DNA from 2 places in the Ensifer sp. PDNC004 genome. Region 2 is predicted to be linked to the other one. Evidence: riboswitches for the same ligand, from Rfam matches in the RefSeq annotation. Region 2 holds a riboswitch; the other holds the start of a gene.

Region 1 (7,080 bases), on a different replicon from region 2:
AGGGCGATCCAGGCGCCATCACTCAGGCGCGCGATCCTGGACGCGCCATCGAAGCGGCGCACGGTGCGGCCACCGGTCATGCCCTCTTCCGGCTCGGTCGCCAGATAACGAAGCAGGAACAGCAGCAGGCCGGTCATGGCGATCTGCAGGGCCGATAGCGCGATGGCGCGCGGCGGATCGAAGTCGAAGCGCAGCGCCTGGTAGATTGCCACTTCGATTGTGCTGGCCGCAGGCCCGCCGCCAAGCGTCAACACGAGGGTGAAGCTGGTGGCACAGAGCATGAAGACGAGGCCGGCGGCACCTGGAAGGAGGCCGCGCAGGACCGGCCATTCGATGAAACGGAAGAGTGCTCGCGACGGCATGCCGAGATTGGCGGCGCTGCGCCAATACTCGGCGGGGATGCGCTCGAGCCCGGCCAGGAAGAGGCGCGCCGCAAGCGGCATGTTGAAGAAGACGTGGGCGAGCAGGATGCCGAACAGGCCGTAGATGCTGACGGGCTGCGCGAGGCCGAGCCAGCGCAGGCCGGAATTGAGGAAGCCCTGGCGCCCCCAGATCTCGATCAAGCCGAGTGCGCCGACGAGAACGGGCAGGCCGAGCGGCAACGCCATCAGGCGCAAGAGCCAGATGCGGCCGGGAAACTGCGGCCGTCGCGCCAGCGCCCGGGCGACCGGGATGGCAAAGAGAACCGACAGCAGCGTCGAGAGTGTCGCCTGCAGCAGGGTGAAGCGGGTGACGCGCCAGATATAGGCGTCGAACAGCGCGTCATCGCTCGCGCCGCCCGTCTGGCTCAGCAAGGCGACGATCGCCAGGCCGACGAAAAGCACGAAGGCGCCGAGGCAGGCTGCCCCGGCGACCACTGTCATGCGATTTTCGCGCAGTGCGAACAATCCGGCCTCAGTTCTTGCTCATGGCGGCGAGCCATTCGTCGATCCAGGCCTTGCGGTTCTTGGCGACCTCCTCCGAAGGCAGGAGGAAGGTGTTCTCCGGCTTGACCAGCTTGTTGAAGGCGTCCGGCAGCGGCTCCTTGGTCGCTGCGACCGGCATCATCCAGTTGGTCGTCGGGATGATCGACTGGAAGTCCGGACCGGTCATGAAGGCGAGGAACTGCTTTGCCAGTTCCGGCTCCTTGGCGTTCTTGGTCATGCCGGCGACTTCGATCTGGATGTAGTGGCCTTCGGAGAAGGCAGCCGCCTGATAGCGCTCGGTGTTTTCCGCGACCATGTGGTAGGCCGGCGACGTGGTGTAGGACAGCACCATCGGCGCCTCGCCCTTGGTGAAGAGGCCATAGGCTTCCGACCAGCCGGGAGTGACGGTCAGGACGCGGTCCTTCAGCTTCGCCCAGGCGGCACCCGCCTCGTCGCCATAGACGGCCTTGACCCAGAGGAGCAGGCCGAGGCCCGGCGTCGACGTGCGCGGATCCTCGATGACGATCTTTTGTGACGGGTCACCTTCGACCAGTTCCTTGAGGCTCTTCGGTGGCGTCTTCAGCGTCTCGGTATCGTAGACGACGGCGAAGTGGCCGTAGTCATAGGGCAGGAAGGTGTCGTCGGAGAAGTTGCCGGGCACGGTGACGCCGGTTGCCTCGATGCCGTGCGGCGCGAAGAAGCCGGTCGCCTTGGCTTCGGCCACGAGGTTGGTGTCGAGGCCGAGCACGATGTCGGCCTTGGAAGCCGCGCCTTCGAGCTTCAGGCGGGTGAGAAGCTCGACGCCGTCGGCGACGCCGACGTAGTTGACCTTGCACTCGCAGGTCTTCTCGAAGGCTTCCGCAACCTTGGCGCCCGGTCCCCATTCGGTGATGAAGCTCTCATAGGTAAAGACCGTCAGCGTCGTGTCGGCCGCGGTCGCGACGCCGGAAAAAACGAGGCTTGCGGCGGCCGCAAGGGCTAGCCGGCTAAAGAGTTTGAGTTGCGATGAATTGGACATGGCGAGGACCTCTCTCCCAAAGTTCGTTGTTGCATGGGAAAAGGGCGTATCGATCCGATCGCGTCTAATCCCTCCGCCGGTATGAGCCGGATCAGGTTCCGCGGGTTGGCGTTTTTACGCCTCTCAGCCTCCGGCCGCCATGCGGTCGGGAGGCACCCCGTTAGAGCGGCAAGAGATTTACCGCTGCCAAGGCCCCAAGGCAAGCGATGTTTGCGAGGAAGCAAGGGCGCCTGGCCGGCACAACGGCGCATGTTTGCGTAAGCCGCCAACTGCGCTACACAACGGCAGCGAGGAGGAAATGTCATGCCCGATATGCTCGTTCGACTTTATGCCCTGCCGGCTGAGCCTCAGTCGAAGCTTGATCCTGGCATCAGCATTCGCCGCGCCATGGCGCCGGAGCGCCGCCTGGTCGTGTCCTGGATCGAAAAGACCTTTGGCGCCGGATGGGCGGGCGAGGCGGAAGCCGCCTTTTCCTCGACCCCGACACGCATGCATGTCGCAGTCCATGACGAAAAGATCGTCGGCTTTTCCTGCCACGACGTGACGGCGCTCGGCTTTTTCGGTCCGACCGGTGTCGACGAAGGCATGCGCGGGCAGGGGATCGGCGAGGCGCTGCTGCTTGCAAGCCTGACGGCCATGCGCGCGGCCGGCTACGGCTATGCGATTATCGGCGGTGTCGGGCCCGCGAAGTTCTACGAGCGGGTGGCCGGGGCTGTCGAGATCCCGGATTCGACCCCCGGCATTTATGCCGGCATGCTGTTCCCCGATCCGGTGCCCGAGGGGCATTGACGGTCTGACCAAAATACCGAGAACCGGTCGCCCGACGGTTTTCTTCGTTTTCCTTCGGCGGTCCTTTGCGCTATGGGCTTTGCCATGGCTCGATCGACCTTCACCATTCTGCTTGGCGGCGCCCTTTCGCTGACCGACCGGCTGGCTCACCAACTGGCCGCAAGTCGCTTCATCGCGGCTGATGGCGGCATGCGCCATGCGCGGCTGCTCGGCATCGTGCCCGATGTCTGGGTCGGTGATTTCGATTCGACCGAGGAAGCCCTTCTTGCGGACTACGCGTCGGTCCCGCGCGAGCCCTATCCGGCGGCAAAGGCCGCGACGGATGGCGAGATCGCGGTCGAGGCGGCGCTGTCGCGCGGGGCCGATCGCCTGATCTTCGCCGGCGCGCTCGGCGGCACCCGCAGTGATCATGCGTTCATGCATCTGCTTCATGCCGTCGCCCTTGCCGAGCGCGGGCTTTCGGTGTTGATGACGTCGGGCGAGGAAGAGGCCTATCCACTGCTGGCCGGCCCGCTCGAAGTCGACCTGCCCAAGGGCTGCCTCTTCTCGGTGCTGGGTCTGACCGAGCTTACCGGCCTTTCGATCGTCAATGCGCGCTACCCGCTTGACGATTTCACCCTGCCGTTCGGTTCGTCCCGAACCGTTTCCAACGTTGCGGAGGGTCCCCTTCGCTTCACTCTCAAGAGCGGCCGCGCCCTGGTGCTTGCCCGCCCCTATGATCTTTCCGGAGCCTGAGCCTTGGCGCCTCCCATTCTGAAACTCGACGATATCTTCCTCACCTTTGGCGGCACGCCGCTGCTTGCCGGCGCCAATTTTCAAGTGGAGCCGGGCGACAAGATCTGCCTGGTCGGCCGCAACGGCTCGGGCAAATCGACGCTGATGAAGATCGCCGCGGGCCTTGCAGAGGCGCAGTCGGGCGAAGTGTTCCGCCATCCCTCGGCGACCATCCGCTATCTGCACCAGGCGCCGGACTTCGACGGTTACGACACGGTGCAGGCCTATGCCGAGGCGGGCCTCGGCCCGAGCGACGATCCCTATCGCGTCGCCTACCTGCTGCAACACCTGGGTCTGACCGGCGAAGAAGACCCGAAGCGCCTTTCTGGCGGCGAGGCGCGTCGCGCAGCACTTGCCCGCGTCATGGCGCCGGAGCCGGACATCCTTTTGCTCGACGAGCCGACCAACCATCTCGACCTGCCGACGATCGAATGGCTGGAAGACGAACTGATCCGCAGCCGTTCGGCGCTGGTGCTGATCTCGCACGACCGGCGCTTCCTGGAAAAGGTCTCGACCGCCACCGTCTGGCTCGACCGCGGCCAGTCGCGCCGCCTTGACCGTGGCTTCGCTCATTTCGAGGCCTGGCGTGATGAAGTGCTAGAGGCGGAAGAACTGGAACAGCACAAGCTCGGCAAGGCGATCGAACGCGAAGAGCATTGGCTGCGCTACGGCGTGACCGCGCGGCGCAAGCGCAACATGCGTCGCCTTGGCGAGCTGCAGACCATGCGGGCGACCTATCGCGGCCACAAGGGGCCGCAGGGCACCGTGCAGGCGACGGCCGCCGACGCCAAGGAATCCGGCAAGCTGGTGATCGAGGCCGAGAAGATCACCAAGGCCTATGGCGAGCGCACAATCGTCGCGCCGTTCTCGATCCGCGTGCACCGCGGCGACCGCATCGGTCTCGTCGGCCCGAACGGTGCCGGCAAGACGACGCTCCTGAAGATACTGACCGGGCAGATCGAGCCCGACACAGGCACGGTAAAGCTCGGCACCAATCTGGAAATCGCGACGCTCGACCAGAAGCGCGAAGACCTCAATCTCGACGATACGCTGGCGCACTACCTGACGGACGGGCGCGGCGACAACCTGCTGGTCAATGGCGAGCAGCGCCACGTTACCGGTTACATGAAGGACTTCCTGTTCCAGCCGGAGCAGGCGCGCACCCCGATCCGTGAGCTTTCGGGCGGCGAGCGCGCAAGGCTGATGCTGGCGCGCATCCTCGCGCGGGCGACGAACCTTCTGATCCTCGACGAGCCGACCAACGATCTCGACATCGAGACGCTCGACCTGCTGCAGGAGATCGTCGCCGGTTTTGCCGGAACTGTGATCCTCGTCAGCCACGACCGTGACTTCCTCGACCGCACCGTCACCTCGACGATCGCACCAGCCAATCCGGAGGCGCCGGATGGACGCTGGATCGAGTATGCCGGCGGCTATTCCGACATGATGGCGCAGCGCAAGGGCGCGATCGAGGAGAAGCGCAAGGCCGAGAAGGCGGAGAAGGCCAGGGCCGATGCCGCCGCACCCACGGCCGAAGCGCCGAAGGCTGCCAAGGGCAAGCTTTCCTACAAGCAGAAATTCGCGCTCGAAAACCTGCCGAAGGAGATCGCCAAGGCGGAGGCCGAGGCTGCCAAGCGCGAAGAAAAGATGGCGGATCCCAACCTCTTCACAAAAGATCCAAATGCTTTTGCGAAACTGGCGCAGGAGCTGGAGAAGCTGCGTGCCGACCTTGCTCGCATGGAAGAGGAATGGCTGGAGCTCGAGATGCTGCGCGAGGAGCTCGAGGGCTGAGGGACAGCCAAGACGGTTCCATGCGTGAATGCAAAGGTAATACGTTGAATCCTTGCGGGTTTTACCGTTAAACTGGTAAGGGAATGATCGCTTGCCGCGTTGAACGTTATCAGATGATATGATAAGTAAAACTTATTATATCACCTGTGAACGATCATGATGCCCTTCAAGCTAGAATCCGAAACCATTGGAATGCTTCTGACCGATGTCTCGCGCCTCTTGCGCGGGGCCTTCGACCGCAAGGTCAATGCCATGGACCTGGGCATCACGCCCGGCGAGGCGCGCACGCTGATCCAGGCGGCGCTTACCGAGGGCATCAAACAGGCCGAAATCGCCACACGCATGGGCATCGAGCCGATGACGCTGTCGGCCTATCTCGACCGGCTGGAGACCAACGGGCTCGTCGCCCGTGTTCCCGATCCGGCGGATCGTCGCGCCAAGAATGTTATCATCACCGAAAAGGCGGGTCCGCTGCTCAACGAGTTGATGACCGGCCTCCGCGAAATGATGGATGCCTATACCGAAGGGCTGGATGCGGAAGCGCGCGCGCTTCTCTGTTCCAACCTGCGCATCCTGCGTGACAATCTGCGTCAGCTCGATCCGTGCCTTGCGGGCAAGGATACAGCGGAGAAGGCCGAGGTCCGGGCCGGAGCCGCGCAATGACGCGTCGCATGAGCGAGCGGCGCACAAGCATCATCGGTGCCTTCCTGGTGGCGCTCGGCCCCGTTTCCATGGCGCTCTACACGCCGGCGATGCCCGAACTGGTGCGTGCGTTCTCCTCAAGCGAAGCGGCGATCAAGATGACGCTGTCGCTCTATTTCGCCGGCTTCGCCTTTGCCCAGCTTGTCTCCGGCACGCTTTCCGACGTCATCGGACGCCGGCGCGCGACGCTGATCTTCATGGCCATCTACCTCGTCGGCAGCCTGATGGCGGCCTTTGCGCCTTCCGTCGCGGTGCTTTTGGCCGGCCGCCTGGTGCAGGGCATCGGCGCCTCCGTCGGGATGACCGTGGCGCGTGCGATCGTGCGCGACCAGTTCACCGGGACTGAAGCCGCACGCATCATGAACATGATCGGCATGATGCTGGCCCTCGGACCCGCCGTGTCGCCGACGCTTGGCGGCCTGGCGCTCGGTCTCTTCGGGTGGCAGTCGATCTTCTTCCTGATGGTCGGCTTTGCCGCCATGGCCTGTCTCACCGTGCAGTTCTTCATGGCCGAGACCGCGACCCCGGATCCGGCCAAGGGCCGCCTGAAGCCCATCCTTGCGGCCTACCGGCGGTTGGTGAGCGACAGCCGCTTCGTTTCCTCGACACTTGTGATCGGCGGAGCGGTCGGCGCACTTTATGCTTGGGCGACCATGTTGCCCTTCGTGCTGATCAATGCGGTGGGGCTGACACCGACCGAGTTCGGCGTCGGCATGCTGATGCAGTCGGGCCTTTTCTTTTCGGGAACCGTTGTGGTGCGGCTGCTGATGCGGCGTTTCACGCCGCAGGCGCTAGTGCCGGCCGGCCTCGTCTTCATCGGTGCGGCCAGCCTCGCGCTTGCCTACACCATGCACATGCTGCCGCCGAGCTTCCTCTCGGTCATGCTGCCGATCGGCATCTATGCCTTCGGCATCGCCTTCGTCATGCCCTACATGATGACGGCGGCGATGGCGCCGTTTCCGGACATCGCTGGCACGGCGTCGGCAGTGATGGGTTTCGTACAGATGGGCTCGGGGCTGCTTGGTGGCGCGATCGCCGCGGCGGTCGGCGCTCCGGTGCTGGCGCTCGGCACGATCATTCCATGCTTCGGCCTCGTCTGCA
Region 2 (7,080 bases):
ATGCGATCGTCATCGACCTGCCGGAAAATGGCCTACGCGTGCTCGGCAGCCGCATCCGGCTGGAACAGGTGCTGATCAATCTTCTCCAGAACGCGCTGGAAGCGCTCGGCGCGCGCGGCGATGCCGAGATCCGCGTGCGCTGCGAGGAGAGCCCGTCCGGGACGGTTTCGCTCGTCGTTGCCGACAACGGCCCGGGCATTCCCCCGCATATCCGCGAGGATCTGTTCACGCCGTTCAACACCTCGAAGGACGAGGGCCTCGGCCTTGGCCTTGCCATCTCCAAGGAGATCGTCGCCGATTATGGCGGCGATATCACCGTCGACACCAGCGACAAGGGCACCGTTTTCACGGTTCGCCTGAAGAGGGCCTGAGCGATGCAGCCGACCGTCTATCTCGTCGATGACGACACCCATCTGCGCAAGGCGATGACGCAGACGCTGGAACTCGCCGGCCTCACCGTCATCCCGTTTGCCAGCGCCGCCGAAGCGTTGAAGACGCTCGATGCCAATTTCGACGGCATCGTCGTCAGCGATATCCGCATGCCGGGCATCGACGGCCTCGCCTTCTTCCGCCGCATCGAAGCCTTCGACGCAGACCTGCCGGTGATCCTGGTGACCGGCCACGGCGATATCCCGATGGCGGTGCAGGCGCTTCAGGACGGCGTCTACGACTTCATCCCAAAACCCTTCGCCGCCGACCGGCTGGTGCAGAGCGTGCATCGCGCTCTGGAAAAACGCCGGCTCGTGATGGAGAACCGCGCACTGAAGCGGGCCGCCGAGACGGCCGGCGACAGCCTGCCGCTGATCGGCCAGACGCCGGTCATGGAACGCCTGCGCCAGACGATCCGGCACATCGCCGATACCGATGTCGACGTGCTCGTCGCCGGTGAGACCGGCAGCGGCAAGGAGGTGGTGGCGACCCTGCTTCACAATTGGAGCCGCCGCCGCAACGGCAATTTCGTGGCGCTGAATTGCGGCGCTCTGCCGGAGACGGTCATCGAAAGCGAACTCTTCGGCCATGAACCGGGCGCCTTCACCGGCGCCTTGAAGAAGCGCATCGGACGGATCGAGCATGCGAGCGGCGGCACGCTGTTCCTCGACGAAATCGAGGCGATGCCGCCGGCAACGCAGGTGAAGATGCTGCGCGTTCTGGAAGCGCGCGAGATCACGCCGCTTGGCACCAACCAGGTTCGTCCGGTCGATATCCGCGTCATCGCGGCTGCCAAGATCGATCTCGGCAATCCGGCGGAGCGCGGCGACTTCCGCGAAGACCTCTACTTCCGATTGAACGTCGTGACGCTGTCGATCCCGCCGCTGCGCGAACGCCGTGACGATATCCCGCTGCTCTTCTCGCACTTCCTGACCCGGGCGGCCGAGCGCTTCAAGCGAGACGTGCCGATGATCTCTCCAGCCGTACAACGGCATCTGGTGACGCATGCCTGGCCGGGCAATGTGCGTGAACTCTCGCATTTTGCCGAGCGGGTGGCGCTTGGTGTGGAAGGTCCGCTGGGCCAAACGATTGCGCCTACCGAACAGCCCGGATTCGCGCTGCCGGAACGGCTTGAACGCTACGAGGCGGAGATCCTGAAGGAGGCGCTGCGCGCCCAGCGCGGCGACGTCAAGGCGACGATCGAGGCGCTCGGCATCCCGCGCAAGACCTTCTACGACAAGCTCCAGCGCCACGGCATCAACCGCGCCGACTATGCCGAGCGGACAGCACCGGAAAAGGCCGGCCGCTAGCGCCAAATTCGAATCCGAAAACACACGCACTAGGTGCATCTTTGTCGACACGCGAATTCACGCTTGACGACCCGGGCCGTTCGATGGCTATGATCCAGGCATTCACCAGGGGGGTCCCGCAAGGGGCTGAGATTCTGCTGGATGGCCGGCTTGCCGGCTATAGCGCAGTGACCCGTTGAACCTGATCCAGTTCATACTGGCGTAGGGACGGTGCAGATATCGAAGCCAGGATTCCGTGCGGTGAGCACCTGGCGGAGCGTCTTTCATCTTTCCGGCATCAGAACTGGGTCTCCAATCGCAAACTTGGAGCCTCGTCATGAATATTGCCACCAAAACCGCAGCCCTCGCGGTCACGCAAGGCCCGCTTCCGGCCTCCCGAAAGATCCACAAGCCGGGCGTTCTTCATCCGGATATCCGCGTGCCAATGCGCGAGATTGCTCTGCACCCGACCTCGGGCGAGCAACCGGTCACGGTCTATGACTCCTCCGGCGCGTACACCGCCGACGGTGCCGAGATCCGCATCGAGGACGGCCTGCCGCGGCTTCGCCGCAACTGGATCGTCGATCGCGGCGATGTCGAGACCTATGAGGGACGCACCGTCCGCCCCGAAGACAACGGCTTTGTGAGCGGCGACCGGCTGACACCGACCTTCCCGTTCCAGCATGCGCCGCTGAAGGCCACGGGTGGCCGGGCAGTGACGCAGCTTGCCTATGCCCGCGCCGGCATCATCACGCCGGAGATGGAGTTCGTGGCGATCCGCGAGAACCTCGGCCGCGACGCGGCGCGCGCGAAGGTCCGCGACGGCGAAAGCTTCGGCGCCCACGTTCCCGATCACGTGACGCCGGAATTCGTGCGCCAGGAAATCGCCAGCGGCCGGGCGATCCTGCCCGCCAACATCAACCACCCGGAATCCGAACCGATGATCATCGGCCGGAACTTCCTGGTGAAGATCAACGCCAATATCGGCAACTCCGCCGTCACCTCGTCGATGGCCGAGGAAGTCGAGAAGATGGTCTGGGCGACGCGCTGGGGTGCTGACACGGTCATGGACCTTTCGACCGGCCGCAACATCCACAACATCCGCGAATGGATCATCCGCAACTCGCCGGTTCCGATCGGCACCGTACCGCTCTACCAGGCGCTGGAAAAGGTCAACGGCATTGCCGAGGACCTCACCTGGGAAGTCTATCGCGACACGCTGATCGAGCAGGCCGAGCAGGGCGTCGACTATTTCACCATCCATGCCGGCGTCCGCCTGCACTACATCCCGCTCACCGTCGACCGCGTCACCGGCATCGTGTCACGCGGCGGCTCGATCATGGCCAAGTGGTGTCTGCATCATCATCGTGAGAGCTTCCTCTACGAGCATTTCGAGGAGATCTGCGACATCTGCCGCGCCTATGACGTCTCCTTCTCGCTCGGCGACGGCCTGCGCCCGGGCTCGATCGCCGACGCCAACGACGCGGCACAATTCGCCGAACTCGAAACGCTCGGCGAACTCACCAAGATCGCCTGGGCCAAGGATTGTCAGGTCATGATCGAAGGCCCCGGCCACGTGCCGATGCACAAGATCAAGGAGAACATGGACAAGCAGCTCGCGGTCTGCGGCGAGGCGCCGTTCTATACGCTCGGACCGCTGACGACGGACATCGCACCCGGCTACGACCACATCACGTCCGGCATCGGTGCTGCGATGATCGGCTGGTTCGGCACCGCCATGCTCTGCTATGTCACGCCGAAGGAGCATCTCGGCCTGCCTGACCGCAACGACGTCAAGGTCGGCGTCATCACCTACAAGATCGCCGCCCATGCCGCCGATCTCGCCAAGGGTCACCCGGCAGCCCAGGTGCGCGACGACGCGCTGTCGCGCGCCCGCTTCGAGTTCCGCTGGGAGGACCAGTTCAACCTCTCGCTCGACCCGGAAACAGCCCGCAATTTTCACGACGAGACCCTGCCGAAGGAGGCGCACAAGGTCGCGCATTTCTGCTCCATGTGTGGCCCGAAATTCTGTTCCATGCGGATCTCGCACGACATCCGGGCCGAGGCGCAGAAGGAAGGGCTGGAGGCGATGGCTGCGAAGTACCGCGAGGGCGGCGACCTCTACATGCCGGTGGAAAAGGCGGCTGGCGCGGCCGAGTAGGCGGCAAAGCCCACTGAAGGGGCCGGTCACGGCCCCTTCAATTCGCGCAGGATTTCCCGGTGCTCGCCAACGGTCTCCTCCTCCTTCACGTTCGGGTTTGACCGGAGTGGCAGGCGCGCTTCCGACCCGCCCAATCGACGAATGCGCCCCCCCCCCGTCGAACCCGCGATCATCGGCGTGTTGCGGCCACCGCCATGGGCCCGCACCTTGCGCGGCACCCGAATAGCTTGTCCCCGCGTCGATTGAACGGTATGCAAGGCACTCGCAAAAGTCGCTGTCGGCGAAATTCATTCGCGACGCGCTGCAGTCCTATGACGCGCAGAAGGTCTTGCAGAACGACGCAACAACGCCGTTCGCACAAGGAGAAAGACTTGAGGACACGCCTGCTGAGACTGACGGCCCTGTCCATCGGGGCCCTTGCATTCGCAGGCGACCTGCCGCGCGATGGGAGCTTTACCGCGGGCCTTTCCTGGATTTCCGCCGCCCATGCGGACGACGCCAATACCGGCGGCGGGAATGGTGAAGGTGCTCCGGGCGGCGGCGACCAAGGCGGCGAAAACGTCGGGAGCGGCGGCACCGAGGGTGGCGGTGACGGGAGTGGCGGCAACTGGGGCTCCGGCGACGGTAGCGGCGTGGGTGGCGAGCCCGGTGGGACCGGCGCAGGCGGCGGAGGCGGCGTCATCGACGGAAGCGGCCTGAGCGGTGGAGACAGCGAGCGTCACTCTTCGCGCGACGGGCGCGATTACGGACCGACCGGCAGCGTATGGCACGGCGGCAGCAGCTTCCTCAATCTTTTCCGCCAGACACCGGAAGAGCCCGCCGAGGGGAGCGGGCCAGAATCTTCCACCCGGCAGAAGGGCGATGCGGGATCCCATAAAAGTGCGGGTCACACGAAAAAAGAGCCTTGAAGCGACGTCTGCACGCTCGGGCCAAGCCTTGGCATGATGGGAAGAGGGAAGCGCGACATCGATCCTGTTTAATCAACGGACGCGCAATACCCCTACCCCTCTAGCGACTCCCCACCATCCGCTCGACCACGTCGAGCAACACATTGGCGCCGGCGACGAGCTCGTCCGGCTCCGTGTGTTCACGCGGGTTGTGGCTGATGCCGTCGCGGCTCGGCACGAAGATCATCGCCGTCGGCGCGATGCGCGCGATCATCTGGGCGTCATGGCCGGCGCCCGAGGTCATGCGCCGGCTCTTGAGGCCTCGCGCGCTGGCCGAAGCCTCGATCGCTGCGACGATGCCCTGATCGAAGACCACCGGCTGGAAGCGTGCAAGCCGCTCGACGGCGATCGTCACCCCCTCTTCCTCGGCGATACGGACAAGGAAGTCCGCAAGTGCCGTTTCGAGCGCCTGCAGCCGTTCTTCGTTCGGATCGCGCAGATCGACGGTAAAGGTGGCACGCGACGGGATGACGTTGATCGCGTCGGGCTCGAAACGCATGGTGCCAATGGTCGCGACACTCGGCGCGTTCGACCGGGCAATATGTTCGCGCAGGAACAGGCCAACCCGGGCGGCGGCGAGACCGGCGTCGGAACGCATCGCCATCGGTGTCGTGCCGGCGTGGTTGGCGACGCCATCGATCGTCACGCGCTGCCAGGAGATGCCCTGCAGGTTCTCGACCGCACCGATCGCAAAGCCCTCGCGCTGCAGCACCGGCCCCTGCTCGATATGAAGCTCGACATAGGCGTGGGGGGTGAGGAACCCCGGCTCGACGGTACCGGCATAGCCAATCCGCTCAAGTTCCTCGCCCAGCAACGAGCCATCCGTGCCGATGGTCGCAAGCGCCGTCTCCAGCGGCAGACCGCCGGCATAGACGAGCGAGCCGAGCATGTCGGGCGCAAACCGCACACCCTCCTCATTGGTGAAGGCGGCAATGACGATCGGCCGGGCCGGCGTCGCACCACTGCTCTTCAGCGTCTCGATCACTTCCAATCCGGCAAGCACGCCGTAACAACCGTCATAGATGCCGGCATTGATGACCGTATCGATGTGCGAGCCGAGCATGACCGGCGCTTCGCCGCCGTTCGCGTCGTCGCGCCAGATGCCGAAGATGTTGCCGATACGGTCGACCGCAACGTCGAGCCCGGCCGCCTCGATCCACGCCACGAGACGATCGCGACCGACCTTGTCGTTGTCGGAGCCGGCGAGCCGGGTCAATCGCCCCTCCGCATCGCGACCGATGTCGCCGAGCTCACGGATACGCCCGATCAGGCGCGCGGCATCTATGGAAGAAGATGGCATCTCTGTCCTGCTTTCATGCGGATTTCGGTTCATGGCCGGCTTTCGGCGGGCGCCAGCCTCTGCCGAACAATCTCGGCGTGATAACGCGCGCCGAAGATCAGGGCGTCGTCATTGAAGTCGTAACGCGGATTGTGCAGCGGCGCCGATGCCTCGCCATTGCCGATGAAGACGAAACAACCCGGCACGTGTTCGAGGAAGCGGGCGAAATCCTCGGAGCCGGTCATCGGCTCGGCGGCCGTTGCGACATTCGCCGCACCGAACACCGTTTCCGCCGCAGCAAAGGCGTGGCCGGTCAGGGCCGCATCGTTGATCAACGGAACGAACTCGCGGGTGTAGTTGACCTCGACCGCGCAGCCATAGGCATCCGCCGTTCCCTTGGCGATCACCCGCATCTCCGCCTCGATCTTGGCGCTGACCTCCGGGCGGAAGCTACGGGCATCGCCGAGGATGCGGGCGAGACCGGGCAGCGCGTTGCGCGTGCCATCGGTCAAAAGCTCGGTGACAGAGACAACGCCGATATCCGTCGGCGACAGGCGGCGCGAGACGATCGTCTGCAGATTGACGACGGTGGCGCAGGCGGCAACCAACGTCTCATTGCCCCAGTGCGGCCGCGCCGCGTGCCCGCCGACGCCCCTAAGCACGATCTCGAAATTGTCCTCCGCCGACATGATCGCGCCGACGCGGGTCTCGAAACGGCCGACGGGCAGCCCCGGCATGTTGTGGAGGCCGTAGATCTCGTCGAAGGGGAAGCGTTCCATCAGCCCGTCATCGAGCATCGCGAGCGCGCCCTTGCCCCACTCCTCGGCCGGCTGGAAAATGAAACAGGCAGTGCCGTCGAAGCCGCCATCTTCGGCGAGCATCTTGGCTGCGCCGAGCAGCATGGCCGTGTGACCGTCATGGCCACAGGCATGCATGGTGCCGGGCTTCGTCGAGCGATAGGGCAGTTCTCCCTGC

What was found. Region 2 has a riboswitch for thiamine pyrophosphate ahead of thiC (phosphomethylpyrimidine synthase ThiC). Riboswitches for the same ligand answer to the same signal wherever they lie in the genome.
Region 1: linked by a shared signal. The riboswitch ahead of thiB (thiamine ABC transporter substrate binding subunit) and the one ahead of thiC (phosphomethylpyrimidine synthase ThiC) in region 2 are both predicted to bind thiamine pyrophosphate.

Annotation. Positions count from the first base shown of each region.
Region 1 is NZ_CP070353.1:3,047,294-3,054,373, forward strand. It holds gene thiP (thiamine/thiamine pyrophosphate ABC transporter permease ThiP) at 1-887, opposite strand, end outside; gene thiB (thiamine ABC transporter substrate binding subunit) at 895-1,923, opposite strand; TPP riboswitch at 1,975-2,093, opposite strand; gene JVX98_RS23000 (GNAT family N-acetyltransferase) at 2,227-2,712, shown strand; gene JVX98_RS23005 (thiamine diphosphokinase) at 2,797-3,447, shown strand; gene JVX98_RS23010 (ABC-F family ATP-binding cassette domain-containing protein) at 3,451-5,277, shown strand; gene JVX98_RS23015 (MarR family winged helix-turn-helix transcriptional regulator) at 5,437-5,940, shown strand; gene JVX98_RS23020 (multidrug effflux MFS transporter) at 5,937-7,080, shown strand, end outside.
Region 2 is NZ_CP070352.1:1,399,749-1,406,828, reverse strand. It holds gene JVX98_RS06215 (ATP-binding protein) at 1-371, shown strand, start outside; gene JVX98_RS06210 (sigma-54 dependent transcriptional regulator) at 375-1,739, shown strand; TPP riboswitch at 1,837-1,965, shown strand; gene thiC (phosphomethylpyrimidine synthase ThiC) at 2,056-3,879, shown strand; gene JVX98_RS06200 (hypothetical protein) at 4,251-4,787, shown strand; gene JVX98_RS06195 (Zn-dependent hydrolase) at 4,888-6,126, opposite strand; gene JVX98_RS06190 (M20 aminoacylase family protein) at 6,156-7,080, opposite strand, start outside.